Regions from separate parts of the Caldibacillus sp. 210928-DFI.2.18 genome, predicted to be linked through region 1. Evidence: riboswitches for the same ligand, from Rfam matches in the RefSeq annotation. Region 1 holds a riboswitch; each other region holds the start of a gene.
What was found. Region 1 has a riboswitch for S-adenosylmethionine ahead of LIZ98_RS01705 (phosphoadenylyl-sulfate reductase). Riboswitches for the same ligand answer to the same signal wherever they lie in the genome.
Positions count from the first base shown of each region.

Region 1 (7,683 bases):
CCTCGACATACAATGATCGTCCAATCAGCAGCACGGTTATATCAAAAAATATGATTGCAAAAATTCGTTTTCTAGTTGAAAACATGGCCTTTCACATAATCTTCAAGGGCGGCTAAAACTTCTTTGTTTTGCTCTTTTGTCCCTATGGTGATTCGAACCCCGTTTGGAAACGGACGGACAATATAACCTTTTTTCAAGAAAAAGTTGAACAGTTCCATTGGTGAAGCCATTCGAACAAAGATAAAGTTAGCTTGGGACGGGTAATATTCAACATTCAGTCTCTGTAAAGTTTGTTCAAAATCTCTCAGACATTCAGCGTTTTTCCGGACACATTTTTTGACAAAGTCTTGGTCTTCAAGTGCGGCGAGGGCTGCCTGTTGAGCAAATGTTGAAGTATTGAACGGGAGCCGGGCAATATTGATTTTTTCAATTAATTGAGCATTGCCGACTGCATAGCCAATTCGGAAGGCGGCCAGACCGTAAGCTTTCGAAAATGTCCGTAAAACGATTAAATGATTAAAATGCGCTAATAAAGGGATAGAATTTGGATAATCATCGGCTGTTACATATTCATAGTATGCTTCATCAAGGACGACCACAATTTCCGGGGGAACTTTTTCCAGAAACCCCACCAGTGTTTCTTCATTTAAATAAGTTCCGCTCGGGTTATTCGGGTTGCAAATCCATACGATTTTTGTACGATCATCAATCGCTTGAAACATTCCGTCCAAATCGAAAGAACCGTTATCTAGTGGGATTTCCCGAACTTGCGCACCTTCAATGATCGCATGATGTTTGTACTGGGGAAAGGTTTCATTGGCTGTTATTATATTGTCCCCTTCACATAAAAGAACACGGCTGATGATTTGAATAACTTCATCAAGCCCGCTTCCAAATAACAACTGATTTTCATCAACATGTAAATGATCGGAAACCTTTTTCCTAAGCTCTGTTGCATAACCGTCCGGATAGGTGGCTGTATCATGAAGTGAACTTAAAACAGTAGTTTCCACATGAGGCGAGCAACCATATGGATTTTCATTTGAAGCCAATTTAATGACTTTATCAATATTATATTCTCGTTTTATATCTTCGGGTGATTTCCCCGGCTTATAAGGTTGCAAATCCAATATTCTTTTTTTCACTGATTCTCTCCCTCACTCTTCATTCCGTTTAAAAAATAAACCTCCACTGATCCAACAGCAGAGGATTAGTTACAGGTTATTTATGATTATAGGTTTTGAATTTATATATGTCAATATTTTTAAAAAATATCCGCTCATCCGATCAAGTAAAAATTTGCGGATTACTTTGTGGTATTTTTTCTATATAATGATTTCAGATGGCTTGAACAGATAAGGTGATGTATTTATGAATAAAAAAGGTTGGTTAATATACAACGGTGGTTTAATTTCTAAAAAATTTTTGGAAATCAACCACATGTATATATCCGCAGCAGCAAAAAAAGGAATCGAATTACAACCGGTTAAAAACAACGAGATATATAGTTTTGTCCTGGATAATTCTTTGCATGTAAAAAAGGATGGTTTGTTTCAGCCTGATTTTATCCTATTTTTAGATAAAGATATCCGACTGGCCAAACAATTGGAAGGATTAGGTTATCAACTTTTTAATAATGCAAATGCCATTGAAATATGTGATGATAAAATCGCTACATTTCAAACATTGGCAAATAAACGAATACGAATGCCGAAAACGTTATTTTCACCAATGATGTTTCCCGGTACGATAGATCCAAATGACCAATTTATTGATCGAGTGGAAAAGGAATTTGATTATCCGATTGTTATAAAGGAAGCATACGGTTCGTTTGGGGATCAAGTTTATTTAGTGAAAAACCGGGAAGAATTGGTCGTCAAAAGGCACCAGCTGCTATACCGGCCTCACCTTTACCAACAATTTATTTCATCCAGTACCGGAAAAGATGCCCGGTTGTATGTGGTTGGGGATCAAGTTGTAGCTTCCATGCTCAGACTAAATGAAAAAGATTTTCGTGCGAATGTAACAAATGGCGGGATGATGCAAAAGTTCGATCCCCCGCAAGCTTTTAAGGAGTTGGCCATAAAGGCATCACAAGCGGTGGGAGCGGATTTTTCCGGTGTTGATCTTTTATTTGGTGATAATGATGAACCGATAATCTGTGAAGTGAATTCCAATGCCCATATAAAAAATGTGTTTGATTGCACCGGTATCGACGTGTCGGAATATATTTTTGATTACATATTGGAGAGAATTGGTTATGCATAGTGGTTTACTGATTTACGGACGGGAAGATTATAAGAAAAATCAATGGTTTGCGGATCAATTCGTCGCAAGGGCACAGGAACAGGGGTTAACGATTGACCTTGTTTTGACGGATGAACTTTTCCTTGGAATTGATGAACAATTTTACGCAGCAGCTAGAAGAAAGCGATTAGCGACACCGGATTTTGTTATTAATCGGAGCCGGAATAGTATCATTGCAACGCATTTTGAAAAGATGGGGTGCCGAGTGTTTAATTCGGCTTTTATAACAGAAATTTGTAATCATAAAGGGAAAACCCATCAATTTATCAACTCACATGGCATTAAATCTGTGAAAACTTGGATTGGAAACCGGCATGATTTTTGTGTTGAGCAGTTTGACGGTGATTTTCCGCTCATTTTAAAATCAGTTGCCGGACACGGAGGAAGAGAAGTATTTTTCATTGCTAACGAAAAGGAATTGACAGAAAAACTAGCCGCATTTTCCGGTGACGAGTTTATTTTGCAGGAAGTTTGTACAAATCCCGGCGTTGACATTCGTGTGTTTGTTATGGGAAACGAAATTTTGGCAGCTGTCAAAAGATATTCCGAAAAAAGCTTTAAAGCAAATTTTTCTTTAGGTGGGAAGGTTGAACCGTATTCACTGAGTGACGATGAAAAGAGATTGGTTAAGAAAATCGCACAACTTGCACAGTTTGATTTTGTCGGGATTGATTTTATTTTAGATGAAGAGGGACGTTTTTTATTTAATGAAATAGAAGATGTGGTCGGTTCAAGAGTTTTGTATAAATGTTATGATATGGACGTTGTCGGCAAGTACTTAGCCTATATAGAAAAGAGTCAAAAAGGGAAATAGGTCATATTTTCAAAAAACTTATTGACTTTTAAAATAACACAGTTTAAACTTAATTCATACTAAAATTATAGGAAAAGATGATATTCTTATCAAGAGAGGTGGAGGGACCGGCCCGAAGAAACCTCGGCAACAGGTTTAAAAACACTGTGCCAACTCCTGCAGACAAATGTCTGGAAGATAAGAAGGAATATGATTAAATCTATCCCTTCTTATTTATCAAAATGAAGAAGGGATTTTTTTAGGGGTGAAATGATGATTGAACAGCGGATTTTATATGATAACTTTACAGATGATCCTTTCAAGAATCAACGGTTTACAGATGAAACAAAAGGGGCGTTGCCTGTTTTACAATGGGCATATGAGACATATGGAAATTCCGTTGTTTACGCCTGTAGCTTTGGGGCAGAGGGAATTGTCTTAGTGGATCTGATTGCAAAAGTTCAACCGGAAGCAACGATTGTTTTTCTCGATACCGGCGTTCATTTTAAGGAAACATATGAATTGATTGAAAAAGTAAAAATCAAATACCCGAGTTTAAATATTCAACTAAAAAAACCGAAGCTGACTTTGGAGGAACAAGCAAAAAAGTACGGACAGGAGTTGTGGAAAACAGAGCCTGATTTATGTTGTTTTTTGCGAAAAATAAGGCCGTTGGAAGAAGTTTTGTATGGAGTCCCGGCTTGGATTTCCGGACTTCGCAGGGAACAGTCTCCAAGCAGAAAGAATACAGATTTTGTCAATAAGGACGAAAGATTTAAATCTATTAAAATTTGTCCATTAATATACTGGACTTGGGAAGATGTTTGGTCATATATCCGTCAAAATGAGTTGCCATATAATATTTTACATGATCAAGGATACCCGAGCATTGGTTGTGAGCCGTGCACATTGCCGGTTACAGATCCAAATAATCAACGTGCCGGAAGATGGGCCGGTTTTAATAAAATAGAATGCGGTCTACATACCCCGGCGAATTGAGGACCGGTTCATTGAAACAAAATGGGAATCAAATTGGGACTAAATTAATTTGTTGGAAAATTGGGAAACCAGAATTAAAGATCCGGTTCTTTGAAACAAAATGGGGAACCGAATGGAGGACCGATTGGATTTGTTGCAAAATTGAAAAATCCAAATAAAGACCCGGTTCATTTGTCGCAAAGTTGGATAATCATAATTTAAAAACATACTATTTTAATATGAATACTGTTTTATAGATTGTAACATAAGAAATGATGAGGTGAAACGTTTTGCAATTTAACGTGAATAACAGCCCATTTAATGAAGAACAACGAGAATATTTGAACAGGTTAATCCCGACATTAACCGAAGCACAAAAAATATGGTTGTGCGGGTTCCTGTCCTTCCCGTTCATTGCCGGGCATGAACAAAGCGTGCAAGTTGATCAAACAGCTGCCCCGAAAATGGAACAATCCATTCAAACTCGTGAAGTAACCGTACTGTTTGGTTCTGAAACGGGCAATGGGCAATCGTTGGCAAGTACGATTGTTGAAAAATTACAAGCAAAACAATTACCGGTGCAATCATTTTCGATGGACGACTTTAAACCGCAAAATTTGAAGAAAGTTCAAGATTTATTAATCATCACGAGTACCCATGGGGAAGGGGAGCCCCCGGAAAATGCCCGGTCTTTTTATGAATTTTTACATAGTAAGCGGGCACCAAAATTAGAAAATGTCCGATTTTCTGTGCTTGCATTAGGTGACGAGTCATACGAATTTTTCTGTCAAACCGGGAAGGACTTTGACAAACGTTTGGAAGAATTAGGAGGAGAACGGCTCTATCCAAGGGTTGATTGTGATGTTGATTTTGAGGATCCGGCAGAACAATGGATGAGCGGAGTAGTTGCCGTCTTACATGAAACAAGCAATGCAAATGCATCGGCCATATCTGTTTCGGAAAAGCAAGCGGCGGCTACTCTGTTGGAGGAAAAACAGTCGGTTTATTCGAAAAAGAATCCTTATCCGGCTGAAGTACTTGAAAATATTAGTTTAAATGGTCGTGGTTCGAATAAAGAAACCCGCCACCTTGTGTTATCGTTGGAAGATTCCGGTCTGACTTTTGAGCCGGGAGACAGTTTAGCCATCTTACCGGAAAATGATCCGGAACTTGTTGACAGTTTAATCAATGAACTCGGATGGAACCCGGAAGAATCGGTGCAAATTAACGAGGAAGGTGATATTTATTCATTGCGAAAAGCCTTGCTCTCCAAATTTGAGATTACTAGACTAACGAAATCATTTATTCAGGCGGCAGCTGAACTGTTTCATAATGAAGAGTTAAAGAAACTTGCAGCACCGGGCAATGAAGAAAAAGTAAAAGCTTATTTAGATGGTCGGGATTTACTTGATTTTGTCCGGGATTTTCGACCGGTACAACTTAAACCCGTTGATTTTATTCATATTCTAAGAAAATTGCCGGCGCGCCAGTATTCCATTGCCAGCAGCTTAAAAGCAACTCCGGATGAAGTACATCTCACCATCAGTACCGTCCGTTTCCAAGCCCATGGTCGCAATCGAAAAGGTGTATGTTCCTCTCAAATTGCCGAGCGGATTCAACCTGGCGATATGTTGCCAATCTATGTGGATCAAAATCCAAACTTTAAACTGCCAAGTAACCCGGATACACCAATTATTATGATCGGGCCGGGAACAGGTGTGGCACCATTTCGGGCATTTTTGCAAGAGCGTGAAGCAGAAGGAATTACAGGGAAAAGTTGGTTATTTTTTGGTGATCAACATTTCTCCTCAGACTTCTTATATCAAGTTGAATGGCAAAAATGGTTAAAAAATGGGGTGTTAACGAAAATGGATGTTGCTTTTTCGCGGGATCAGGCGGAAAAAGTTTATGTCCAACACCGAATGCTTGAAAAAAGGAAAGAATTTTATCAATGGCTGGAAGAGGGGGCTGTTGTTTATGTGTGTGGAGATGAAAAGCATATGGCTCGCGATGTTCATCAAACGATCCTGACGATTTTAGAAAAAGAGGGTGGTTTGACTAGTGAACAAGCCGCTGTTTATCTCGATCAAATGCGAAAACAAAAGCGTTACCAGCGAGATGTTTACTAAAACAGGGGAGGCGACATAGCATGGAACAAAATAAAACAAAACTTAGTGATAATGAGCGGATTAAACGGGAGAGTAATTATTTGCGAGGGACAATTGCGGAAGGATTAAAGGACCCGATCACCGGAGCCATTTCGCCCGATGATAATCAATTATTAAAATTTCATGGAAGCTATCAACAAGACGACCGCGATGTGAGAGATGAACGCCGCCGAAAAAAATTGGAACCGGACTATCAGTTCATGATTCGTGTGCGGATGCCCGGGGGACTGGCAACCCCAAAGCAATGGTTGGAAATGGATCGACTTGCAACTACTTATGCGAATGGAACTTTGAAACTGACGACAAGACAAACGTTCCAATTGCATGGTGTCTTGAAATGGAACTTAAAACAAACAATGAAAGAAATCAATGAGGCACTTTTTACAACACTTGCCGCATGTGGTGATGTAAATCGGAATGTTATGTGTACTCCGAATCCAAATTTATCGGATGTTCATTACGAGGTTTATGAAGCGGCAAAAAAAATAAGTGACCATCTACTGCCGCAAACACCTGCCTATCATGAAATTTGGTTGGACGGAGAAAAAGTAATCGACACAAGCGTTGGTCAAGAAATTGAACCGATTTATGGACCTACGTATTTACCGCGAAAATTTAAAATTGGGATTGCGGTTCCGCCTTCCAATGATGTAGACATTTACTCCCAAGATTTAGGCTTTATTGCGATTGAAGAAGATGGTGAACTAAAAGGATTCAATGTTGCGGTTGGTGGCGGGATGGGGATGACCCACGGCGATTATCGTACGTATCCGCAAATTGCCCGTGTGATCGGTTTCTGCCCAACGGATAAAGTGGTCGATGTAGCCGAAAAAGTTGTTTTGGTTCAACGTGATTATGGAAATCGTTCCAACCGGAAAAATGCCCGTCTCAAATATACGATTGATTCCAGAGGCATTGAATGGTTTAAAACCGAGTTACAAAATCGGTTAGGTTGGGAATTAGAAGAGGCAAGACCATTCCATTTTACCCATACTGGAGATCAATTTGGCTGGGTAAAAGGAAATAAGAAATGGCATTTAACGTTATTTATTCCAAGTGGCCGGGTAAAAGACGATGAAGAGACCCAATTTCTCACCGGATTAAGAGAAATTGCCAAAATCCATACCGGTGAATTTCGATTAACCCCGAATCAAAATGTCATTATTGCTAATATAACAGCAAAAAAGAAAAAAGAAATTGAGAAACTGGTAGAACAATATCATTTAGCTGGCGGAACATATGCATCTCCTTTATGGCAAAATTCCATGAGTTGCGTCGGTTTCCCAACTTGCGGATTGGCGATGGCCGAGTCTGAACGGTATTTTCCGACTCTGCTCAAAAAGATTGAAGCCATTACAAAAGAAGTCGGGCTCAAACAGAATGAAATAGTCATTCGAATGTCAGGCTGTCCAAACGGCTGCTCAAGACCGGCTTTGG
Region 1 covers NZ_JAJCHL010000003.1:50,386-58,068, reverse strand. Annotated here, with positions in the region: gene hisC (histidinol-phosphate transaminase) at 72-1,145, opposite strand; gene LIZ98_RS01715 (ATP-grasp domain-containing protein) at 1,372-2,268, shown strand; gene LIZ98_RS01710 (ATP-grasp domain-containing protein) at 2,261-3,121, shown strand; SAM riboswitch class I at 3,205-3,305, shown strand; gene LIZ98_RS01705 (phosphoadenylyl-sulfate reductase) at 3,374-4,099, shown strand; gene LIZ98_RS01700 (assimilatory sulfite reductase (NADPH) flavoprotein subunit) at 4,369-6,207, shown strand; gene cysI (assimilatory sulfite reductase (NADPH) hemoprotein subunit) at 6,228-7,683, shown strand, end outside.

Region 2 (7,683 bases), on a different contig from region 1:
AAATTTACGCCAAGGGGTGGTATTTCAATTGACCCGTATTGCAATTATGGTCGTCCGGGCACAAAATATGAAGAAATGGCAAATTACCGGTTGATGAATCATGATTTATATCCGGAAAAAGTGGATAATCGGTAGTTATGAGAAGGGTTCAGATATATGAGATGATTTCTTGATAAATATAGGTTTGAGATCTTTTAAAAACTATTCAATAAATGGATGTGTCAGCGATGCTAAAAGATGAAAAAGCTGTTGTTGTATTTAGTGGGGGGCAAGATAGCACCACCTGTCTATTTTGGGCTCTCAATACGTTTCAAAATGTAGAAGCGGTAACCTTTGATTATAATCAGCGTCATAAAAAAGAAATCGAGTGTGCCAAATCTATTGCCGAAGAATTAAAGGTTAAGCACCATATTCTCGATATGAACTTATTAAATCAGCTGTCTCCGAGTGCTTTAACGAGAATGGACATCGACGTAAAAGCCGGAAAGAGTGGGGAGTTGCCATCGTCTTTTGTTCCCGGTAGAAATTTGATTTTCCTGTCAATGGCTGCAATTTTGGCTCAGCAAATCGGTGCGAAACATTTAGTCACCGGTGTTTGTGAAACGGATTTTAGCGGTTACCCGGATTGCCGCGATGTGTTTGTGAAGTCGTTGAATGTAACCATTAATTTGGCCATGGGGCAAGAATTTGTCATCCACACACCATTAATGTGGTTGGATAAAGCTGCCACTTGGAAAATGGCTGATGATTTAAATGTTCTTAAATTAATTAAGGAGAGAACATTAACTTGTTATGAGGGAATAATTGGTGATAGTTGTGGAAAATGTCCGGCTTGTCAATTACGTCGTCAAGGTTATGAAAAATATATGCAGATGAAGGCGAATGTTTCAACGGCTATTTAAAAAGAAAGTTGTTGTGGAAATCACAACTGATTATTCCTAAAACCGGATTTTACGAACTTACATACCATAGAAATTCGTTGGCCTAGAAAGGTTGCAAGTCATCAGCGAAATTCCTGAGAAATTCTCTCTTTCATGCGTTGTAGTTTTTTATTTAGCCAGTTTATGAAAGATTACCAGTAAATAATGAGGAGTTATGATGTTAATGAGAGTCATTTTGTATTTAATGTTTATTGTGTTGGCGAATGTTATTACAGCCAGATTTCAACCGGTTCAAATAGGAATGTTTCATATTCCGTGGGGTACTTTTTTAATCGGAGCTACATTTATTTTCCGTGACTTAGTTCAAAATAAATATGGCAAGGGAAAAACGTATCTGTTAATACTTATTGCCCTGATATTGTCTGCTGTTTCATCTTATCTCTTAGGTGACACCTTATGGATTGTGATGGCTTCAGCTTTATCATTTCTTATCGCCGAGTCGACGGATACCGAAATTTATTCGCGCTTAAAATTACCGATGAGTTGGCGGGTGTTATACAGCGGGCTTGTTGGTGGATTATTCGATTCAGTTGTTTTTATCATAATTGGTTTAAGTCCGCTTGGTGCCGGCTTTATTCCTTGGGAAGCAGTACCGGCAGCGATTATTGGTCAAGTGATTGTAAAAACGATCATGCAAGGCTGTGGGGCAATTTTGCTTTCTCTTATGGTAAAAAATTCCCGTTTCCGAGCATTGATTTTATCCCATTCTTAACGGCGAGTCATAAAATCCACCAGATTTCCATCAAATTTTGAATCCTTTCCATGAATAGATCGTATAATACAAATAATACTGTTCTGGCAGTGAGAGGAGATTAAATGTTATGGTTTCTACAATATTAAAATTGATTACGGGTGGCTTGGAAGCTTTTTGGGGAATACCGATTTTAGGGGGAGCCATTATTTTTAGTATGGCTTGGGCACCGCTCGGAATCATGTTTGTTTTGCATATCATTACGCTCATATTTTCAATAATGGAAAAAAGATCTTTTCATGGAAGTGTGTTAGGGATTATTACATCCTGTTTAGGTTGGATTCCATTTCTCGGAATGGCCCTTCACATTATTACAGCAATTCTCTTATTAATAGACGGATTTCGATCAAGTTTTAAATAGAAACGACCTATAGGGGCAGTCCCGGAAAGTTTTTTATAAACGGATGCCCCTATTTGAAGTGAATACAAGTACATTTTTATTAATCCCGTTAACAGTACGTATCTTTAGCAACCGTTCTTTCTTATTTATTTTTTAATTGGGAAAGAATATCAATGTACTCCTTCCCTTTTTGTACGTAAACTTCAATTGAACCTTGAATTAACATGAAATCATAATCTGACAATTCACGGACAACTTTTCCGGGAGAGCCGACCACCAGCGAGCGGGGAGGGATTTTTTTTCCGCCGGTTATCAATGTATTCGCACCGATAATACATTGTTCACCGATTTCAGCATCATCTAAAATAGTTGACCCCATACCTACAATTGTGTTGCTTCCAATCTTACAGCCATGTAAAATTACATTATGTCCTACTGTTACACCGTCTTTAATGATGGTCGGATGATCTTCATAAAGATGGATGGTTACATTATCTTGAATACTGCATTTTTCTCCGATAATGATGGGCCCTTCATCACCGCGTAAAACGGCATTAAACCATACGGAACTTTCCTTTCCTATTGTTACATCACCAATTAAATATGCCCCCGGAGCAATAAAAACACTATCATGAACATTTGGTGTTTTTCCTTTATAAGGAATTAACATAGTTTTGCCTCCATTATATGAAAGATTTGTATATTACTATTTTATCAATAATTTGATAAATTTTTAAGGGTTGCACCCAAAAAGGTCATTTGAAAAGAATTTACAAAATATTTGATAAATATATCTATGAGGACAAAGAATATTGCGCCATTCGTATTTGATTTATAGAAATGTTTACTTTCTTGGAGCTTATGGTAAACCTATAAACGTGCAAAAAAATTTTATTAAGACATTTCCAAAATAAATTGACATGTCTTTTTAAATCCTTTATTATTATTCCAGCATAAATAAAAGTTTCTCTCTTATTAATAGCCGTTGAGACGAGGGGTCTAAGATACGGTGGCAAACCAGTTTGGTTCACAGAACTAAATATTGGGTGCCCAACCTGAGCACAAAATGAGTACATTTTGTGAGCAATAAGAGGATAAGCAGCTGATATTAATCGAAGCTTTCCTTGCCTTTGGAGAGCTTTTTTTATGCCTAAACAAAAAAATTGTGTTAGGAGTGGTTAATATTGGCAGAGAAATTTTTATTCATATCGGAATCTGCAATAGAAGGATATCAGAATCAAATACCTGATGCAGGGCGGGATTCAACTTTCCTTCAAAAACAGTTTATAAAACCAGCTTATGAAGTGTTTTTACTAACAAGTACAACTCATGCGAGCAGGGAAAATATGGCAACAGCTGTCCATGATACTGTACAAATTACCTGCGCTGCACTCATTGATAAAGGATATACAAATGAACTTTGCGGAATCGTAGAGGGAACTTGTAAGGTACATGAGCAATTTTCTAATAGGGCAATGGAGTCCAACAAGGTGCTTACTACACTTAATGTTAGTGGTGGCTGCCGATGATGAACAAACTATTGGAATTTGAACAACCGTTGATAAAAGCAGCGCCTAAATTAGATCACAATCAAATGCCCTTATTTCAAACACTAGTTCAATATGCCAGAAGAGATGTTATACCATTTGATGTCCCGGGTCACAAAATGGGGGCACAAATGAACCCGTTACGAATGGTTCTCGGGGATATGACAATGCGGATGGACGTCAACTCAATGAAAGAACTTGATCTGTTAAGCCATCCCCAATCGGTAATCAAAGAAGCCCAGGAATTAGCGGCTGATGCATTTGGAGCCGATCATGCTTATTTTTTAGTTAACGGTACGACAATTGGTATTATTGCCATGATTTTAGCAGCAGTAAAACCGGGTGAAACGCTTCTTGTACCGAGAAATTGTCATAAATCCGTTATGAATGGAATAATTTTGAGCGGGGCAAAACCGATATTTATTCAACCCGAAGTCGACTTGCATTTTGGGATTGCCCACGGTGTGTCTGTTAAAAATGTAAGAAAGGCATTAAATGAAAATACGGAAACGAAAGCAATCCTTGTCACATATCCAACCTATTTTGGTGCAATGAATGAATTGGTGGAAATTTGTGAACTCGCCCACGAACGGGGTGTAACAGTTCTTGTCGACAGTGCTCATGGTGCTCACTTGGCTTTTATGCCTGATGACTATATCGATCCTCTTACAGCCGGAGCTGATGCAGTTACCGTTAGCATGCATAAAACAGGGGGTTCCTTAACCCAAAGTTCATTACTATTATTAAAAGGGAACCGAATTGCTCCGGAACGTATGCAAAAAATAGTGAATATGTTACAAACAACAAGTGCGAACTATTTGTTAATGAGTTCTTTGGATGTGGCACGAAGAGAGATGGTTCTGTTTGGAAAAAAGCGGTATAGGGAATTAAAACCGATTGTAATGGATGCTGTTCTGTCCATTGAAGCAAATTCGAACTATGAAGTATTAAAAGAAGCCTACGTGGAGAAATATTTCCAACAATCATATGATTGGACAAAACTTGTTATCCGTGTAAATGGAATTGGTTTTACCGGCTTTGATGTCTACACAATTTTAAAAGAAGAATACGGCATTCAAATGGAATTGGCTGAAGGATATGTCATTATGGCTGTGATTAGCTCGTTCGACACGAAAGAATCCATCGACAAACTAGTTTTTGCCTTGAAGGATATTGAGAAAAAGTATGGAAAACATGCAACGATCATTTCTACTCACGTCACAACAAGTGAAGTAAATAAATTAGTTCTTGTTCCGCGCGATGCTTTTTATGCTGAGCAAGAATCTATACCGATTGATCAAGCTGTTGGACGGATAAGTGCGGATACATTGATGATTTATCCGCCGGGTATTCCTCTTGTTATACCGGGAGAATTAATTTCCAACGAGGTGCTCAATCAATATCATTATTACTGTCAAACAATCGGGAGTGTATTAACTGAAGCAAAAGAGGCAAACCATATTAAAGTTGTGAAGGAATGATGTCATAAATGAATTGGTACACGGAATCGTGGAGCGATGAATGCAAATTTTCCATTGCTTACGATGAGAAAATTTATAGTGAAAAAACACCTTTCCAACAAATTGATTTTTATAAGGGTAAGGAGTTTGGCACATTTTTCACTTTAGATGGTTTGATGATGGTAAATGAAAAAGATGAATTTATTTACCACGAGATGATTGTTCACCCCGCATTCGCCACAAACCTAAATATAAAACGAGTTCTAATCATCGGTGGCGGTGATGGCGGTACGGCTCGTGAAGTTTTAGGGTACAAATCAGTGGAAAAAGTGGTCATGGTTGAAATTGATGAACGTGTTTTTCGACTGTGTCAAAAGTATTTACCTGTTACTGCCGGCGGGATCGAGGAAGAGCCGCGAATGACCTTGAAATTCGAGGATGGTTTGGCTTATGTGAAAAAAGCACCCGATGCGTCGTTTGATTTAATTCTTGTTGATTCCACTGATCCGATTTCTGTAGGAGAAGGTCTTTTTACAATCGAATTTTATCAAGAATGTTATCGAGTATTAAGAAATGATGGAATCTTAATTAATCAGCATGAGTCACCATATTTTACTGAATATGCAGAAAATATGAAAAGGGCACACAAAAAGATTAAACATATTTTTCCTATTACGCATGTTTATCAGTACCATATGCCGACATATCCTTCCGGTCACTGGTTATTCGGCTTTGCTTCAAAGGTGTACGATCCGTTGCTAGATTTACACGCGGAAGATTGGAAAAAATTTAAGATTCAAACAAAATATTACAATACCGAACTCCACCGCGGGGCGTTTTGTTTGCCGAATTACGTAAGGGAGGCACTAGTAGATGGGGAATAAAAAAATGAATATAAGTACTTTTATCGGTTGTGATAAATCTTATGAAGAAGCAAGCCTTGTTTTGTTCGGGGTACCTTTTGACGGAACAACGAGTTTCCGTCCGGGTACCCGTTTTGCAATGCAGGCAATTCGTACGGATTCATATGGTTTGGAAACTTATTCACCATATTTGGATCGGGATTTGGAGAATATAGCTGTTTTTGACGGTGGGGACTTAGACTTGCCATTTGGAAATACCGAAAAGGTAATGGATATTATTTTTGAATATAGCCGGGGCGTTTTAACTGATGGGAAGAAATTTCTAATGGTAGGGGGAGAACACCTTGTTAGTCTTTCTTCAATTAAAGCAGCATATGAAAAATATTCGGACTTACATTTGATCCATATTGATGCGCATACCGATCTACGTGAACATTATTTAGGTGAAAAACTGTCCCACGCTTCAGTCATTCGCAATTGTCATGGGTTTCTCGGTGACGGTCGGATTTTCCAATTCGGGATTCGCTCCGGTTTAAAAGAAGAATTTGAATGGGCAAAAGAACATACATATTTGGAAAAATTTTCTCTTGAAACATTTGCGGAAAAGATGGACGAATTAGCTAATGTGCCTGTTTATATTACGATTGATCTTGATGTTCTTGATCCGGGCATTTTTCCCGGCACTGGAACACCGGAACCGGGTGGAATTTCATATCGTGATTTATTAGATGCAATTGGGCATATGCAAAAATTGAACCAAATTGTTGCGGCAGACGTGGTTGAGTTATCACCACCATATGACCCTTCAGGCGCATCAACTGCAGTGGCATGTAAAACCGTTCGGGAAATGTTATTGACATTAGGGAAATAAATACGTGGGAGGTTCTTCATTCCTTACTAATGGTTAGTTGAACGGGCTGTTTATCCCACCTTTTTAAATGAAGTATCTTGATATGGGGGCTTGTCTCGCCGTTATGGTGGGAAAAAAGAATGTTAAAGACATAACATGTTGACGTTGGCTAATATGTTATGTCTTTTATTCTGTTTTTGGTTCAGATATTTTTTCGGCTTACTCAAAATGGGCCATCTATGAAAGACGTATTTTTTTACGTTTAAAATGCAAAAATGTCCGGCAAATATACGAATTCGCTTATTGCGGGACATTTTATATTTTTTCGGTGAACTAGAGAGGCTTCAGTAGCATTACCTCGCAAGCGATAATATTTTTTCGCTGACTATGACTCTGCTCTCGCCTAGAGGTTCGACAGTTGCCGAGTTTTCTTTACCAAATCTGATGAAACCGACCAATTACGTTTTGCGTTGAAATAATGCTGACAAATGATTTTGGATCTGCTGATTTCACAATTTGTTTTAATTGATGCATTTCACCTTTCATGATAACACAATACAACACTGTTTTGTCCTTTTGGGTATAGCCACCGCTTGCATTCCACATTGTCGTCCCTCGATGAAGTTCTTTTGTAATCGCCTCGTTCACTTCTTTCCCTTTATCTGTAATAATCAATAATGAGATGCGATCAACGTGGTTTAAGATAATATTATAAGTTTTCATGGATGAATAAAACGATATAATGGTGTACAAGGCAATTTCGCTATTAAAAATAAAGCCGGATAAAATAACAATAATTGTATTAATAATTAAGTTTGACTTTCCGACTGTGATATTACGATATTTTGCAATCACCCGTGATAATATATCAAAACCGCCTTCCGAACCGCCGCGACGGAGAACAAGACCACAACCGACCGCATTTAAAACC
Region 2 covers NZ_JAJCHL010000036.1:21,990-29,672, forward strand. Annotated here, with positions in the region: gene queF (preQ(1) synthase) at 1-135, shown strand, start outside; gene queC (7-cyano-7-deazaguanine synthase QueC) at 228-902, shown strand; gene LIZ98_RS09350 (VUT family protein) at 1,105-1,653, shown strand; gene LIZ98_RS09355 (hypothetical protein) at 1,763-2,053, shown strand; gene LIZ98_RS09360 (gamma carbonic anhydrase family protein) at 2,175-2,702, opposite strand; SAM riboswitch class I at 3,002-3,125, shown strand; gene LIZ98_RS09365 (hypothetical protein) at 3,217-3,561, shown strand; gene LIZ98_RS09370 (aminotransferase class I/II-fold pyridoxal phosphate-dependent enzyme) at 3,561-5,060, shown strand; gene speE (polyamine aminopropyltransferase) at 5,069-5,923, shown strand; gene speB (agmatinase) at 5,913-6,773, shown strand; gene LIZ98_RS09385 (YitT family protein) at 7,185-7,683, opposite strand, start outside.
Region 2: it holds a riboswitch for S-adenosylmethionine, as region 1 does, so the genes downstream of both, LIZ98_RS09365 (hypothetical protein) here and LIZ98_RS01705 (phosphoadenylyl-sulfate reductase) in region 1, are expected to answer to the same signal.

Region 3 (7,683 bases), on a different contig from region 1:
CGGTTTTACAATCCGTTTAGTTAAAGTAATTGTATTTTTGGGATGAAAATCTATGACAAGCTTTCGAATCTAGTTTGGATTGATAAGGCAATCTATAAAATTACAACCCCGGGGTGTTAACTCGCTACCCCGGCCCCGGGTTGCAATTTTTTCTTACAATGCCAAAGATTAAAAATGCCCCAAACAGCAATCAACCCGAGATAAAAACTTTATATAAATCTCCCAACCGTTCGAGCCGCTACAGTTCCCGCTCCAACCGCTCGCTCTGCTATTTCGAGTGCCTGTGCAAGATCAGCAACCAAATCCTCACAATCTTCCAATCCTACCGAAAGTCGTAACAAACCGTCAGTAATCCCGCGTTTTTCCCGTTCTTCTTGGTCCATCGCCGCATGGGACATCGTCGCCGGGTAAGAAAGAATCGATTCGACCGCTCCTAAGCTAACAGCAAATACCGGGATTTCAAGGTTCTCCACAAAAGCCTTGGCAATGTCTTTGTTAGGCAATCTGAATGACAATACAGCTCCGGCACTATCCGCCTGCCCCAAATGAATTTCATGTCCCGCATGTGTGGCAAGTCCCGGGTAAAACACTTCTTCCACGAGCGGATGATTTTGCAAAAACTCAGCAATTACCTGTGCTGATTCTGAAGACTGTTTCATCCGCACGCTCAAAGTTTTCATGCCCCTGAGCAAAGCCCAACAATCCGGAATCCCTAAAACGGCACCAAATGAATTTTGAATAAAATACAATTGATCAGCCAATGCTTTATCTTTTACCACCGCCAAGCCTGCAACAACATCACTATGCCCGGCTAAAAATTTTGTGGCACTGTGTAAGACAATGTCCGCACCTAATTCAAGCGGCCTTTGATGAAGGGGTGTCATGAATGTATTGTCGATATATACAAGACAATTGTGGGCTTTTGCTAATTTGACAACACCTCTAATATCTGTAATATGGAGTAACGGATTGGACGGGGTTTCCACATAGACAACTTTCGTATTGGGCCGAAAAGCGCCGGCCACTGCATCTAAATCCGTCATATCAACAAAAGTATGTTGAATTTGAAATTTCGTTAGTACTTTTGTGACCATGCGAAACGTTCCGCCATACACATCTTCGGAAATGATGACATGATCCCCGGATGATAGCAGCATGAAGGCAGAGGAAATAGCGGCCATTCCGGATGCAAAGGCAAAACCTTGAACACCGCCTTCCAGTTCGGCAATGGTATCTTCCAACACTTTTCGGGTTGGATTTCCTGAACGGGTATAGTCAAAAGGACCAAACGAATCGAATTGTTCTTGATGAAAAGTGGAAGAATAGTAGACAGGTGGATTTACTGCTCCTGTTTTGCCATCAATATAACGATCTTGGGAAATTAGTTTTGTTTCAAATCCATAATTTTTTTTGTTCATCGTTCACTTGCCCCCTTACGTAATGCCACCAATGCATTTTCCAAATCCGCCTTCAAATCTTCAATATGTTCAATACCGACCGAAAACCGTAATAAGCGATTATCGACACCGTTTTTTATCCGGGTTTGTAGCGGAATATCGGCATGGGTTTGGGTAGCCGGATAGGTAATAAAACTTTCAACCCCACCGAGACTTTCGGCAAAGGTAATCAATTTCAAACTTCTTAAAAAGGGGTCAACCCATTCTTCTTTTGCCAATCGAAACGACACCATGCCACCTCTATTTGGGTAGAGAACATCGGTCACTTCAGGTCTGTTATTTAAAAATTCGACTACCTGTTTTGCATTGTTTTGATGTGCTTCCATACGTAAAGCTAAGGTTTTTAAGCCGCGAATTAACAGCCAACTGTCAAGAGGGGATAAAACCGCGCCGGCCGCATTATGATTTGTCGCAAGCTGTTCACAAATTTCCTGTCCCTTTGCAACAACAAATCCGGCCAGGACATCATTATGACCGCCAATATATTTTGTCGCACTATGAATGACAATGTCGGCCCCATCCACAATCGGTTTTTGCAAATAGGGGGTTAGAAAGGTGTTATCCACAATGAAAAGCAAGTGATGTTTTTTGGCAATGTGGGCAACTTTTTCAATATCTGTTTCAATCATTAACGGATTTGTTGGTGTTTCTATGTAAATCGCTTTTGTTTTTTCTGTGATTGCATCTTCCAACCCGTTGTAATCATTCACTTTCACATAGCTGGTTTTGATTCCATACGATTTTTCGTATTGATTGAACAATCGGTAAGTTCCGCCGTATAGGTCATTAAAGCTAAGAAGTTCATCATCTTTTTGAAAAAGGGAGAGGACGAGCTGAATAGCCGCCATCCCCGAACTACAGGCAAAAGCCTGATCTCCTTCTTCTAATTTTGCAAAACTCTCCTCTAATAAGGCACGTGTTGGATTTTTTGTCCGTGTATAATCATACCCTGTGGATAAACCAATTCCTTCATGACGATAGGCTGTGGATAAATAGATGGGTGGATTAACAGCCCCGGTTGTATGTTCACTTCGATTTCCGATTTGTACTAATTTTGTTTGAATATGTTGATTTGCCAAGCTTGATTCCTCCTCGTATCCCTACATTTTTGGAAAATAAAAAGGACTTCTATAAGAAGAAGCCCCGATGATTGTAAAGTTTCTTCTTATCTTTCAGGTATTTCACCTGCTGGAATTAGCACCGTGGTCAAAAAATGACTGGTTGCTGAGGCGTCATCGGGCCAGTCCCTCAACCTCTCTTGATAAGATTGCAATATTCAGTTCCATAAATGATTTTATTTATTCTAATTTACAATAACTTTTTAAAATAATCAAGGGAAAAATCATAGCATGCACATAATTTATATGGGAATAGTTCATTAATAATATACGTATCTATAGGAAACCAACGTGGCGGCCCTTATGGACAGAATGGTGCTCCTTTGTTAAAAAACTGTCTAATAGACTGCCCCTTATGGACAGTTTCATACTCGTTTTTTGGAAAAAAGTCCAATAGAACGGCTATCATGGACAGTTTGAAGCGCATATTCCACAAAAGTGTCTAATAAAGTAAGTTTTATGGACAGAATGGTGCTCCTTTTTTAAAAAATATCCAATAAACCGACCCTCATGGACAGTTTGGCGCATCTCTAAATTTACCGTTTATGAAAGTACAAACTTTTCTAAAGCATAGGCCACGCCATCATCATCATTCGTTTTTGTTTCAAAATTCGCATGACTTTTTACAAAATCAGTGGCATTCCCCATAGCAATGCTTGTTCCGGCAGCTTTGAACATCGATAAGTCATTCAGATTATCCCCGATTGCGACAGTATCTGCTTGTGGAATTTGAAAGTAATTTGCGAGGAAAAGAAGGGCATTTCCTTTACTTACCTGTTTATTTCCTACCTCAACGGTTAAATGGCTGCCGTTTGTGATTGAAATATCATCACGTTCAGAAAGCCGCTGTTGCAAATGATTTAGTTTTTTCTCATCCAAACTGACAGTATACATTTTATACGGATCTAACATTGAAAAATTTAGCTCACTAAAATCTGAGACAGTTAATAAATGATTTTGGTCATTTTGAACTTGAACCATTTGTTCAACCATTGGTCCGAAAACAGGGTCATCTTTTAACCGATTCAGTTCCGCATACAAATATTCTTTTCGTGTTTTATCAATGAAAATACCTTTATTTGTATAAATTTCATAATATAATTGAAAATCATTAAATATGTCCATAATTTTTTTCAATATATGTACAGGGATTGTTAGTGTTTGTAAGATTTTGTTATGAAAAACAACAGCTCCGTTTCCGGCAATAATAGGTGCTTCGAGGTTTATCTTTTTTATAATTTCTTGAATATCGTGTAAGGCGCGGCCTGAACAAAAGGTAACGATATGACCCTGTCTTTGAGCTTTTAAAATAGCATGACAATTGTTTTCGCTGATTGTATGATTGTTAGAAAAAAGGGTACCATCCATATCGATTGCAATAAGTTTCATCGTGTTCCTCCTTGCATCCTTTTTCGAATTAATAAAACAGCTGCCACCTTTATTTTACCATACTATTTGTCGTTTTTTCCGTTTCTATCTTCAGTCCACGACACAACATAATAAGTTATCCACATTTTTTAAAAAAATAAGCAAATTTGGTTGTTTTTGACCTTTAATGTGGATAAATTCAAATGGAAAATTCTACTAATTGTGGATAAGTCGTATTTCCACAATACTACCAGAGATTAATAAATTTACTCCTCATAGCTGTTCTATCTTTCACTCTTTCCACTTCTAGCCTTAAATATGTTATTATGAAATTAATCACAATGATATAATGGAGGTATTTTTATGATTCGTTTTGGAATTATCGGAACCAATTGGATTACCGAAAAATTTATTGATGCAGCTTCTAATATAGAGGATTTTTCGCTTGTAGCTGTATATTCACGTACCGAAGAGAGGGCAAAAGCGTTTGCAGCAAAATTTGACGTAACCAATATTTTTACCGATTTAGAAACAATGGCAAAGAGTGATGTCCTTGATGCAGTTTATATTGCCAGTCCAAACTCACTTCACGCAGAACAATCGATTCTATTTTTGCAACATGGAAAACATGTCATTTGTGAAAAGCCACTCGCTTCCAATGTAAAAGAAGCAGAAGCAATCGTTCAGACGGCAAAAGCCCATGGTGTGGTTTTCATGGAGGCGTTAAAAACAACTTTTGTCCCAAGTTTTGTAAGTATCAAAGAAAATTTACATAAAATCGGTACGGTACGCCGTTACTTTGCAAATTTTTGCCAGTATTCATCACGTTATGATAAATATAAAGAGGGAATTGTGCTAAATGCTTTTAATCCGGCTTTTTCCAATGGCTCATTAATGGACATTGGCGTGTATTGCATTTATCCGATGGTAGCGTTGTTTGGCGAACCAACGGATCTGCGTGCTAATGCATATATGCTCGAATCCGGTGTCGATGGGGAGGGAACGGTCATTTTCTCCTATCCGGAAATGGAAGGGGTTGTCTCTTTCTCAAAAATTTCCAACTCATTCATTCCATCTGAGATTCAAGGGGAAAAAGGAACCATTGTTATTGATAAAATTTCAACGCCATCAAAAGTTGAGATTCATTATAACGATGGAACCGTTGAAGATATTAGCCGCCCACAAGTCGAAAATACCATGTATTATGAAGCAAAGGAATTTATTGAGCTCATTAAAGAAAACAAGACGGAATCGCAAATCAATACATATGCCAATTCTTTGACTACAAGCAAATTGATGGAACGGGCAAGGAAGCAAATCGGCTTAGTCTTTCCGGCTGACCGGAATTAAGAGGAATTTTCTCGGATTAGCCTAGAATTCCGTTTGTTAAATGAAAACATCATATGCAGGGAATCATTGAATGGATCCCCTGCTTTGAAATATATTTGTATATGGGACATTTTCCTTGATAAGTATTTGTGGAATCCTCTTGAAATGGTCTTGGACACCCCATTCTAAGATATTTCACACTTTTTATCATGGCTTCAAGCATTGAGAAATTTAGGATTCAAGGACGGGCTAAATGTCATAAACTAATCTTTCTAGTATATGGTTTTTTTGTGTTCTGTCGTTGAAATATAGTTCTGTCTCATTTCATAAATGACATTATCTTGGATCTTTTTTAAGTTGTCTAACGTTGAATGGTGATCGCTTAGCCATACTTTATGATTTGATACTAATTTTTCACTAAAATTGCGAGCCCATCGTGCATTTGCTTTTGTCAAAAATAGTCCCTTTAATGAGGGACTATTGTGTATATCTAAAGGTCAACGAATGGAATGAAAAGCCCAAATTAAGGTCATGGTTATCGGTTTTCGCCCATTTTCCACCCAACTATTTGTTAAGTTTTTAACGTGTCAATCAGGGATGTGAATGAAATTGTGTTCTATCTGATTTCTGTTGCGGTGTTCTATTTTTCTCTCATCTTGTTGAAAATGTTTAATCAACGAAAAGGATTCACAATTTTCCCCAAAAATTACAAGAACTGCAATCAATAGAACTATATTTGGTATTTCACCAAGTTTTGTTCCATTTCTTTTGAACGACGGCTTAGCTCTTCTGCAGTTTCTTTTAACTCTGTAAAAATTTGCAACTGGGATTCTGCAGTGGCGGCAAGTTCTTCACTGGCCGCTGCCGTTTGCTCTGATACTTGGGATGTATGGATAATAGCCGCTACCGTTTGATCTTTTGCCATGCCCATTTGTTCGATTGCATCTTTCATATCATTCATTTTTCGAATGATTGAATCAATACTGTCTGCAATATTGTTAAAAGAGGCATCTGTTTGGTTAACAGCGGTAAATTGCTCTTCAGAAATATTTTTCATATCATGGACTGCTTGAATCGCTTCTTGAGAATCTCTTTTGATACTGACCATCATACTAATAATTTGTTCGGTAGAAATTTTACTTTGATCGGCCAATTTTCGTACTTCATCTGCCACTACCGCGAAACCTTTCCCTGCTTCACCGGCTCTGGCCGCTTCAATAGCAGCGTTCAATGCTAATAAATTGGTTTGATCGGCAATATCTTTAATTGTACCGACAAAAGTCTCAATATCTTTTAAAGTAACTGATAAATTATTTACGGTTGTAAATATTTTCTCTGACGATAATTGATTGCTCTCAGACTTTTCTCGTAAAATCCCTACCATTTCCAAACCTTGTTTATTTAAGTGATTCACATTTTCCGTTTCATTGATAATCGAATGATAACCGTCTGTGACAACAGAAATATGTTCGGATAATTGTTCCATAACTTGCACACTTTTTTCCGCTTCCATTACTTGGTCAGAAGCGCTGACGGCAATTTCATTAATCGTATCGGATAATTCCTTAATGGATGTTACTGCTTCATTTACTTGGCTGGAAATGTGTTCTGATGATTGCAAAAAGGAATTAGTGTGACTTAGCGATCCTGCAATAACAGAACGCATTTGCGAAGTGATGGAATTTAAATGACCGACAATTTTTTCTAAGGCTTTATTTTTTCCTGCGTCCATTTCAATTGAAAAATTCCCGTCTTTTATTAAATTTAATAATTCCATAAAACCATTGGCTGACTTGGTTATCGATTTCATTAAGAAAACAAATAACAAAGCGCTTAAAATAAGATTGGATAGACTGCAAATAAACATCAATAATAAAAGACTAATAGAATCCGTGAAAAGATGAATGATAAAACCTAAAAGGCAGCCGAGAATGATACTTAAAATGAGTATGATGGAACTGGTACCTGTCACGATGTTTCTAATCAGTTGTACTGCTTTATATGAGTTTTTTCCTGATTGTCCATTCATTCGAATTTTTCCTCCGTAAATTGTTGTTGTACTGCTTTATACCTAGCTTTACGACGCTGACTGTTTCATTTTTAAGTATATCACTAGTCCAAAATATATACTATATGGCAAAAAAATATACAGTAACACATTGTGAATTTTGTATAGATATAAATAGCTTTTGTACATGCATTGACGGTACCTTCATCAGCATGCTTATTGGATCCTCCATCATGTATCTGTTGGACGAACATGTGCATTGACTTCCACTGGATCATGGATTATATTTTAAATAAGTTAATAATCTTTGTAGGAGATGATGGGATTCACACAAAGGCTAACCTATTTTTAAAGAATAGGGTGCTTACGTATGGATCTTTTTTTATTGCATAATTTGTAGTAT
Region 3 covers NZ_JAJCHL010000017.1:33,880-41,562, reverse strand. Annotated here, with positions in the region: gene LIZ98_RS05825 (energy-coupling factor transporter transmembrane component T family protein) at 1-24, shown strand, start outside; gene metC (cystathionine beta-lyase) at 210-1,418, opposite strand; gene LIZ98_RS05815 (methionine biosynthesis PLP-dependent protein) at 1,415-2,536, opposite strand; SAM riboswitch class I at 2,620-2,725, opposite strand; gene LIZ98_RS05810 (Cof-type HAD-IIB family hydrolase) at 3,119-3,964, opposite strand; gene LIZ98_RS05805 (Gfo/Idh/MocA family protein) at 4,307-5,293, shown strand; gene LIZ98_RS05800 (methyl-accepting chemotaxis protein) at 6,003-7,301, opposite strand.
Region 3: it holds a riboswitch for S-adenosylmethionine, as region 1 does, so the genes downstream of both, LIZ98_RS05815 (methionine biosynthesis PLP-dependent protein) here and LIZ98_RS01705 (phosphoadenylyl-sulfate reductase) in region 1, are expected to answer to the same signal.

Region 4 (7,683 bases), on a different contig from region 1:
GACAATCGACCGTATCCCATCAATTACGTTTTTTAAAAAATTTACGACTTGTGAAGTACCGTCGAGAGAAAACGACCTTATATTATTCCTATGACGATAACCATGTCATGGATTTATTAAAACAAGCAATTGAACATGCACGCCATGAATAAAATGTCTTATGTTTACACAGATTCGTCAGTGACCATTTTTTCTTTTTAAGATAGGATAATATGGCCGGAGGAAAAATTTTTTCGCTGGAACATTCCTATATGAACATGGATAAATATATTGGAAGTAAAAAATATGCTTCATACGTAGGGGGATTAAAATGTCAAACCATCATGGCCATAGCCATTCCCATACAGGGAATAAAAAAGCCTTATTGATAAGTTTTTTGATCATAACAGGATATATGATTGTTGAAGCAATTGGCGGGTTATTAACGAACAGCTTAGCACTTCTTTCCGATGCCGGTCATATGTTAAGCGATTCAATTTCATTGGGGATTGGATTATTAGCATTTACTTTTGGGGAAAAAGTTGCAAATTATAGTAAAACATACGGATATAAACGATTGGAAATATTGGCGGCCTTTTTTAATGGTCTAACGCTTATTGTGATTGCCGTGTTTATCATTTATGAGGCAATTGGCAGATTTTCCAACCCGCCGGAAATTGCGTCAACAGGTATGTTTGTAATCGGGATTATTGGTTTATTCGTCAATATTCTTGTTGCTTGGATTATGATGCGCCAAGGTGATACGCATGAAAATTTAAATTTGCATGCAGCATTTTTGCATGTAATAAGCGATATGTTAGGTTCGATAGGAGCAATTGTTGCAGCCATTCTCATTATGCTATTTGGTTGGGGTTGGGCCGATCCGGTTGCCAGTCTTATTGTTGCCGTCTTAGTTTTGAACAGTGGTCGGCGGGTTACCATGGATTCTCTTCATATCTTAATGGAGGGGACACCGCAAAATATTGATATTGATGACATTGTAAACACAATGATAAACATACCCGGAGTAATCAGTGTTCATGATTTGCATGTATGGAGCATTACGAGCGGGAGCAATGCCCTATCCTGCCATGCTGTTGTTGACGGAGATTTATCGATCACTGATTGTCAAAAGATTTTACGGAACATTGAACATGAATTGGCTCATAAAGGGATTCAACATGTCACCATTCAAATGGAGAACAGTGAAAATCCCCATGAAAATTCAGTTATGTGTAGGACCCAATATGAAGTTCACCTTCACCATCAACATTAAAAAAGCAATTGGAAAACAATAAAACGCCATCGTAGGCGTTTTATTTGTGGCATCAGTGGGATAAAAAACCCCACCGATGGAAGTTTCACTTTACTGTTATTTCTTCTTAGTTGTTTTTAACAATTTTTCCTCTTTACTGTTACCGCCGTAATCGGGCAATTGTCCGGCATGGGTTTCGTGATATTTTGATCCGGAGTCATTATGATTGTGATCGTCCTTTACCAAAAGACTCACCTCCATCTATCTTTGTTGTTCATCCTAAATAGAGAATAAACAGTCATTCCTAAAAAGCTTTCGCCAATTGTTGGGCTTTTTCGACTGCTTTTTCTACAATTTCATCGGCTTTTTCCGGGTTATGGTCCATCCCTTCAACAAATAGTTGATGAAAGTCGGTCACACCTAAAAAGGTAAAAATCGTTTTCACATATTGGCTGGCCGGGTCTGAACCATTATATACTCCTCCGTTTGCTTGAATATGTAGGACTTTTTTTCCTTTCACAATACCGACCGATCCGGTTTCCGTATACTTAAATGTTTTCCCGGCCACGGTAATACAGTCAATCCAAGCTTTTAATCGTGTCGGTATACTTAAGTTCCACAACGGGTTCGCAATAATAATTTTATCTTGTTGCAGAAATTCTTCCGTATATGAATTGAACATATTTACCCTCTGCTGTTGGGAATCAGATAACGAATCAAAAGGTTTTCCTTGATTCAAATCATTCCATGCATTAAGCAGGTCTCGGTCAATCTCAGGGACGTTTACGTGATATAAATTCATATCTTCAATCTTATGGTCCGGGTGTATCTCTTTATAAGCGTTAAGGAAGGCATCGGTTACTTTCATAGACCGAGAAACTTCTTGATTTAGCGGGTGTGCCCTGACAATTAAAACATTTACCATTATTTTTTCTCCTCTCGAAACCAATCTATCTTTTTCACTTGATATTAGTAGTATAAGCGCAATGTTCATTTTTATCAAAAGTTTTTGCAACGAAATAATGGGTGAAAATTAGGAATATTATTAGGAAAAATTTGGTTTGAACTATTTGCCCGGTTTCTAACCGACTTTGACTGAACAAGATTGGAATAGACGAATGGCCAAAAAAAGACAAAAATATTTTATGAAGTTTTCATTTTTTTATTGATTATTTTATCAAAATTCGTTAAAGTAAGAGTAATTTATATTAGAAAAAGTAAATGGATGATTCTTATCAAGAGAAGTGGAGGGACTGGCCCGATGAAGCTTCAGCAACCGGATACCTATGGGTACCACGGTGCTAAATCCAACGTGCTTTCTTTTCGGCACGAAAGATAAGAAGAAGATTAGATAAAAAAGTCTTCTTCTTTGGAAGGCTTTTTTCTATTGGGGGGAACACAATGGGATTAATACAAGATCTTGAAAAGCAAATTTTGATAGCGGACGGCGCTATGGGAACACTGTTGTATTCATACGGGATTGATCGTTGTTTTGAAGAACTAAATGTATCAAATCCGCAAGAAATTGAACGGATTCATCGGGAGTATATTGAAGCGGGAGCCAAGATCATTCAAACCAATACATATGGAGCAAATCGGATCAAACTTGCCCGTTACGGATTGGAAAACGAAGTACAAGAAATTAACGCAAAAGCAGTTGAAATCGCAAAAAAAACGGTAAAGACAAGCGGTAAGCCGGTTTATGTTCTCGGTACAATCGGCGGGATCCGGACTTTCCAAAAAGCAATTTTTTCAACAAATGATATTTTACAAAGCTTCGAGGAACAATTGGACATATTACTGAAAGAACAAGTTGACGGAATTTTATTAGAAACCTATTATGATTTAGATGAATTAAAAGCGGTTCTCGAAGTAGCAAGAAAGAAAACAGATTTACCGATAATGGCAAATGTTTCTTTACATGAAAAGGGTGTATTGCAAAGCGGGACTCCTTTGGCGGAAGGTTTCAACCAACTTATTGATCTTGGCGCAAATATCGTTGGACTGAATTGTCGGCTCGGACCATACCATATGATTCAATCATTTGAGGAGATCCCTATACCAAATGGTGCATTTTTATCTGTTTATCCAAATGGAAGTTTGCCAAGAATGGAAGATGGACAATTAGTATATGAGTCGGATGAACAATACTTTTATGAAGCAGCGATTCAATTCGTAAAAGAAGGGGTCCGTTTATTGGGAGGATGTTGCGGCACAAGACCCGAACATATTAGGGCAATGGCTGAGGCGGTGAAAAATCTTTCTCCGGTCACTGAGAAAAAAGTTATTAAAGAAAAACCAACCATTCAATTAACACAAATTCAACAAGTTCATGAACCGTCTCTGGTTGATATCGTAAAAAGTAGAAGATCCGTTATTGTTGAATTTGATCCGCCTAAAACATTGCCGATGAGTCAATTTTTATCAGGGGTTAGCGCGTTAAAAAACGCAAAGATTGACGCAATTACACTTGCGGATAATTCTTTGGCATCACCGCGGATTAGTAATGTTGCTTGTGCTCAAATTGTGAAGAATCGTTATCATCTCCGCCCGATTGTTCATTTAACTTGCCGGGACCGGAATTTAATCGGTATTCAATCACATTTAATGGGATTACATGCGTTAGGTATCCATGACATTTTAGCATTAACCGGTGATCCGACAAAAATTGGTGATTTTCCCGGAGCTTCATCGGTTTTTGATTTGACTTCATTTGACTTAATTCGGTTAATTAAGCAATTTAATGAAGGTTTATCCTATTCCGGAACATCTTTAGGAGAAAAAACAAATTTCACAGTAGCGGCTGCTTTTAACCCTCATGTAAAAATTATTGAAAAATCAGTTGCTAGATTAGAAAAGAAAATTCACTCCGGTGCCGATTATTTTATTACACAACCGGTTTATTCCGAAGAGTTGATTATGAATATCTATGACGCAACGAAACATTTAGATGTTCCGATTTATATCGGGATTATGCCGTTAACGAGCACTCGCAATGCGGAATTCATTCATAATGAAGTACCCGGAATTAAACTGCCTGATTCCGTTCGTGAACAAATGAAAAAGGTAGGAAATGATAAAGAACAAGGGAAGCGGGAAGGGATTGCGATTGCGAAACATTTGATTGATGTCGCCTTTGATCTCTTTCACGGCATTTATCTGATTACCCCGTTTTTAAATTATCAAATGTCTGTTGAACTCATCAATTACATTCATGAAAAAGAACAGATGAAAGTAGAAAGGGAGATTACCAGTGTATAAGTTGAACAGACAGTTGGAAAAAAAGATTCTCATCCTGGATGGAGCAATGGGAACAATGATTCAGCAAAAAGAACTTTCCATAGAGGACTTCGGGGGAGAGGAATACGATGGCTGTAATGAGTACTTGAATATAACGGCTCCGCTCGTGATAAAAAGTATTCATGAAGCTTATTTAGAAGCGGGTGCGGATATAATCGAAACAAATACATTCGGCGGAACCCCGCTTGTTCTTGATGAGTACGGGCTTGGTCATTTAAGTTTTGAAATTAATAAAATAGGTGCGGAATTGGCTGTACAGGCGGTAAAAAAATATTCTACAGAACAATGGCCCCGTTTTGTAGCGGGTTCAATGGGTCCGACAACAAAAACGTTATCCGTGACCGGTGGTGCCACCTTTTATCAATTAGTGGAAAATTACCAAGTTCAAGCAGAAGGTTTATTGGCCGGTGGTGTTGACTTTTTACTGCTGGAAACGAGTCAAGATATGTTAAATGTGAAAGCAGCCTTCTTGGGCATACAGGAAGCGGCAAAAAAAATGGGCATTCAAGTTCCGCTTATGCTGTCCGGAACGATCGAACCAATGGGGACAACATTAGCCGGGCAGGATATTGAAGCTTTTTATATATCAAGTGAACATATCAAACCATTTGCTGTGGGACTCAACTGTGCAACCGGACCCGAATTTATGACGGATCATATCCGGACTTTAGCTGATATGGCCGAAATTGCCGTGAGCTGTTATCCGAATGCCGGACTTCCGGATGAAGAAGGACATTACCATGAAACGCCGCTGTCACTCGCGCAAAAAATAAAAGATTTTGCTGAAAAAGGATGGTTAAATATTGCCGGCGGTTGTTGCGGAACGACACCGGACCACATTCGTGAATTGGCTAAAGTACTTTCAAAGATTCAACCGAGACCGTTAGGCGAAAAACGGCATGAACATCGTGTTTCCGGTATCGAACCGTTAAGATATGATGAAACGATGCGACCGCTATTTGTTGGTGAGCGGACGAATGTGATCGGATCAAGGAAATTTAAACGTTTGATTTCAGAGGGAAAATATGAAGAAGCGGCTGAAATCGCCCGCAATCAAGTGAAAAACGGAGCCCATGTCATTGATGTTTGTCTTGCTGATCCGGACCGGGATGAGCTTCATGATATGGAAATGTTTATCAAAGAAGTTGTCAAGAAAGTTAAGGTTCCTTTAGTTATTGATTCAACCGATTGGCAGGTAACAAAACGGGCACTGGAATATATCCAAGGGAAGTCGATTATTAACTCGATAAATTTAGAAGATGGCATGAAAAGATTTCATGAAATAATTCCGCTCATGAAACAATTTGGTGCGGCCGTTGTTGTTGGTACCATTGATGAGAGTGGAATGGCTTTAACGAGGGAGCAAAAATTAACTGTCGCAAAACGTTCATATGATATTTTGGTAAATGAATACGGCATTTCACCTACTGATATTATTTTCGACCCGCTCGTTTTTCCGGTTGGTACCGGTGATGAACAATATATCGGTTCTGCCAAAGAAACAGTAGAAGGAATCCGGTTGATAAAAGAAACATTCCCCGATTGTTTAACCATACTTGGTATCAGTAATGTTTCATTTGGACTCCCGGCGGCCGGTAGAGAAGTACTGAATGCAGTTTTTTTATATCACTGTACACAAGCAGGGTTAGATTATGCAATTGTGAATACAGAAAAATTAGAACGGTATGCCTCGATTCCCGAAGAAGAACGGATTTTGGCAGAAAAATTATTATTTGAAACAAATGATATAACCCTTGCTGAATTTACCAATTTTTATCGTGATAAAAAGAAAGAAGAAAAACAACCGGATGTTCATTTATCTTTGGAAGAACGGCTGGCGCAATATGTTGTCGAAGGGACAAAACATGGATTAATCGATGATTTAAAATTAGCGTTAGAAAAATATAAAAATCCACTGGATATCATCAATGGACCTTTGATGCAAGGAATGGATACTGTTGGCAAGTTATTCAACGACAATCAGCTGATCGTTGCGGAAGTACTCCAAAGTGCGGAAGTAATGAAAGCTTCTGTTGCTTTTCTTGAACCTTACATGGAAAAGCAGGAGACAAACGGGAAGGGGAAAGTGTTGCTGGCAACGGTCAAAGGGGATGTTCATGATATTGGAAAAAACTTAGTTGACATTATCTTATCGAATAACGGATTCCGAGTGATCGATTTAGGAATAAAAGTAGCACCGCAAACATTAATCGAAGCAGTAAAAAAAGAAAAACCGGATATCATTGGATTGTCCGGGTTGCTGGTCAAATCGGCACAACAAATGGTGTTAACTGCCCAAGATTTGCAAGGCCAAGACATCTCTGTTCCTATTCTTGTCGGTGGTGCCGCTTTAACACGAAAATTTACTGAAAATAAAATTGCACCGGAATATCATGGACCGGTTCTCTATGCAAAAGATGCAATGGATGGATTAGCCTTGGCCAATCGTTTAATGGAGGAGCCGGAAACGTTCTCTTCTGCCAATGCGGAAAAGAAAGAGGCGAACTCATTTTCCAAGGTTGCTGAAACAGAGGAAAAGAAACAAGTAAACAAGTCTGATGTATCGAAACCGATTGTTTTTCAACCGGTTGATTGTCACGAACATATATTGACAAATATAGAACTGGATCAAATTATTCCTTATGTGAATATGCAAATGTTGATTGGACATCATTTTGGACTAAAAGGAAATATTAACAAAATGCTGGCTGAAAATCACGCAAAGGCAGTGGAAATAAAAGCAGTGATCGATGAATTATTCGAATTAGGAAAAGTGGAAAATTGGTTCCGACCGTCTGCAATTTACCGATTTTTTCCTGCTTATCGTGAAGGAAATACCATCCATATTCTGGATTCAGAAACGAAAAAAACAATCATCGAAACTTTCAACTTTCCACGACAAGAAAAGCCGCCATATTTATGTATTGCTGATTATGTGAGTGAACAGACGGGGGATATTCCTCATGACTATATAGCCTTGTTTGCTGTAACAGCCGGGGAAAATATTCGCAAGTTGGCTATTCAGTTTAAGGAAAAGGGTGAATTTTTTAAAAGTCATGCAATCCAGGCCATGGCATTGGAACTGGCGGAAGGGTTAGCAGAACGAACTCACCAATTAATTCGCGATCGTTGGGGATTTCCGGATCCGC
Region 4 covers NZ_JAJCHL010000046.1:16,302-23,984, forward strand. Annotated here, with positions in the region: gene LIZ98_RS10735 (ArsR/SmtB family transcription factor) at 1-152, shown strand, start outside; gene LIZ98_RS10740 (cation diffusion facilitator family transporter) at 311-1,255, shown strand; gene LIZ98_RS17985 (hypothetical protein) at 1,352-1,480, opposite strand; gene LIZ98_RS10745 (FMN-dependent NADH-azoreductase) at 1,539-2,159, opposite strand; SAM riboswitch class I at 2,464-2,576, shown strand; gene LIZ98_RS10750 (bifunctional homocysteine S-methyltransferase/methylenetetrahydrofolate reductase) at 2,636-4,495, shown strand; gene metH (methionine synthase) at 4,488-7,683, shown strand, end outside.
Region 4: it holds a riboswitch for S-adenosylmethionine, as region 1 does, so the genes downstream of both, LIZ98_RS10750 (bifunctional homocysteine S-methyltransferase/methylenetetrahydrofolate reductase) here and LIZ98_RS01705 (phosphoadenylyl-sulfate reductase) in region 1, are expected to answer to the same signal.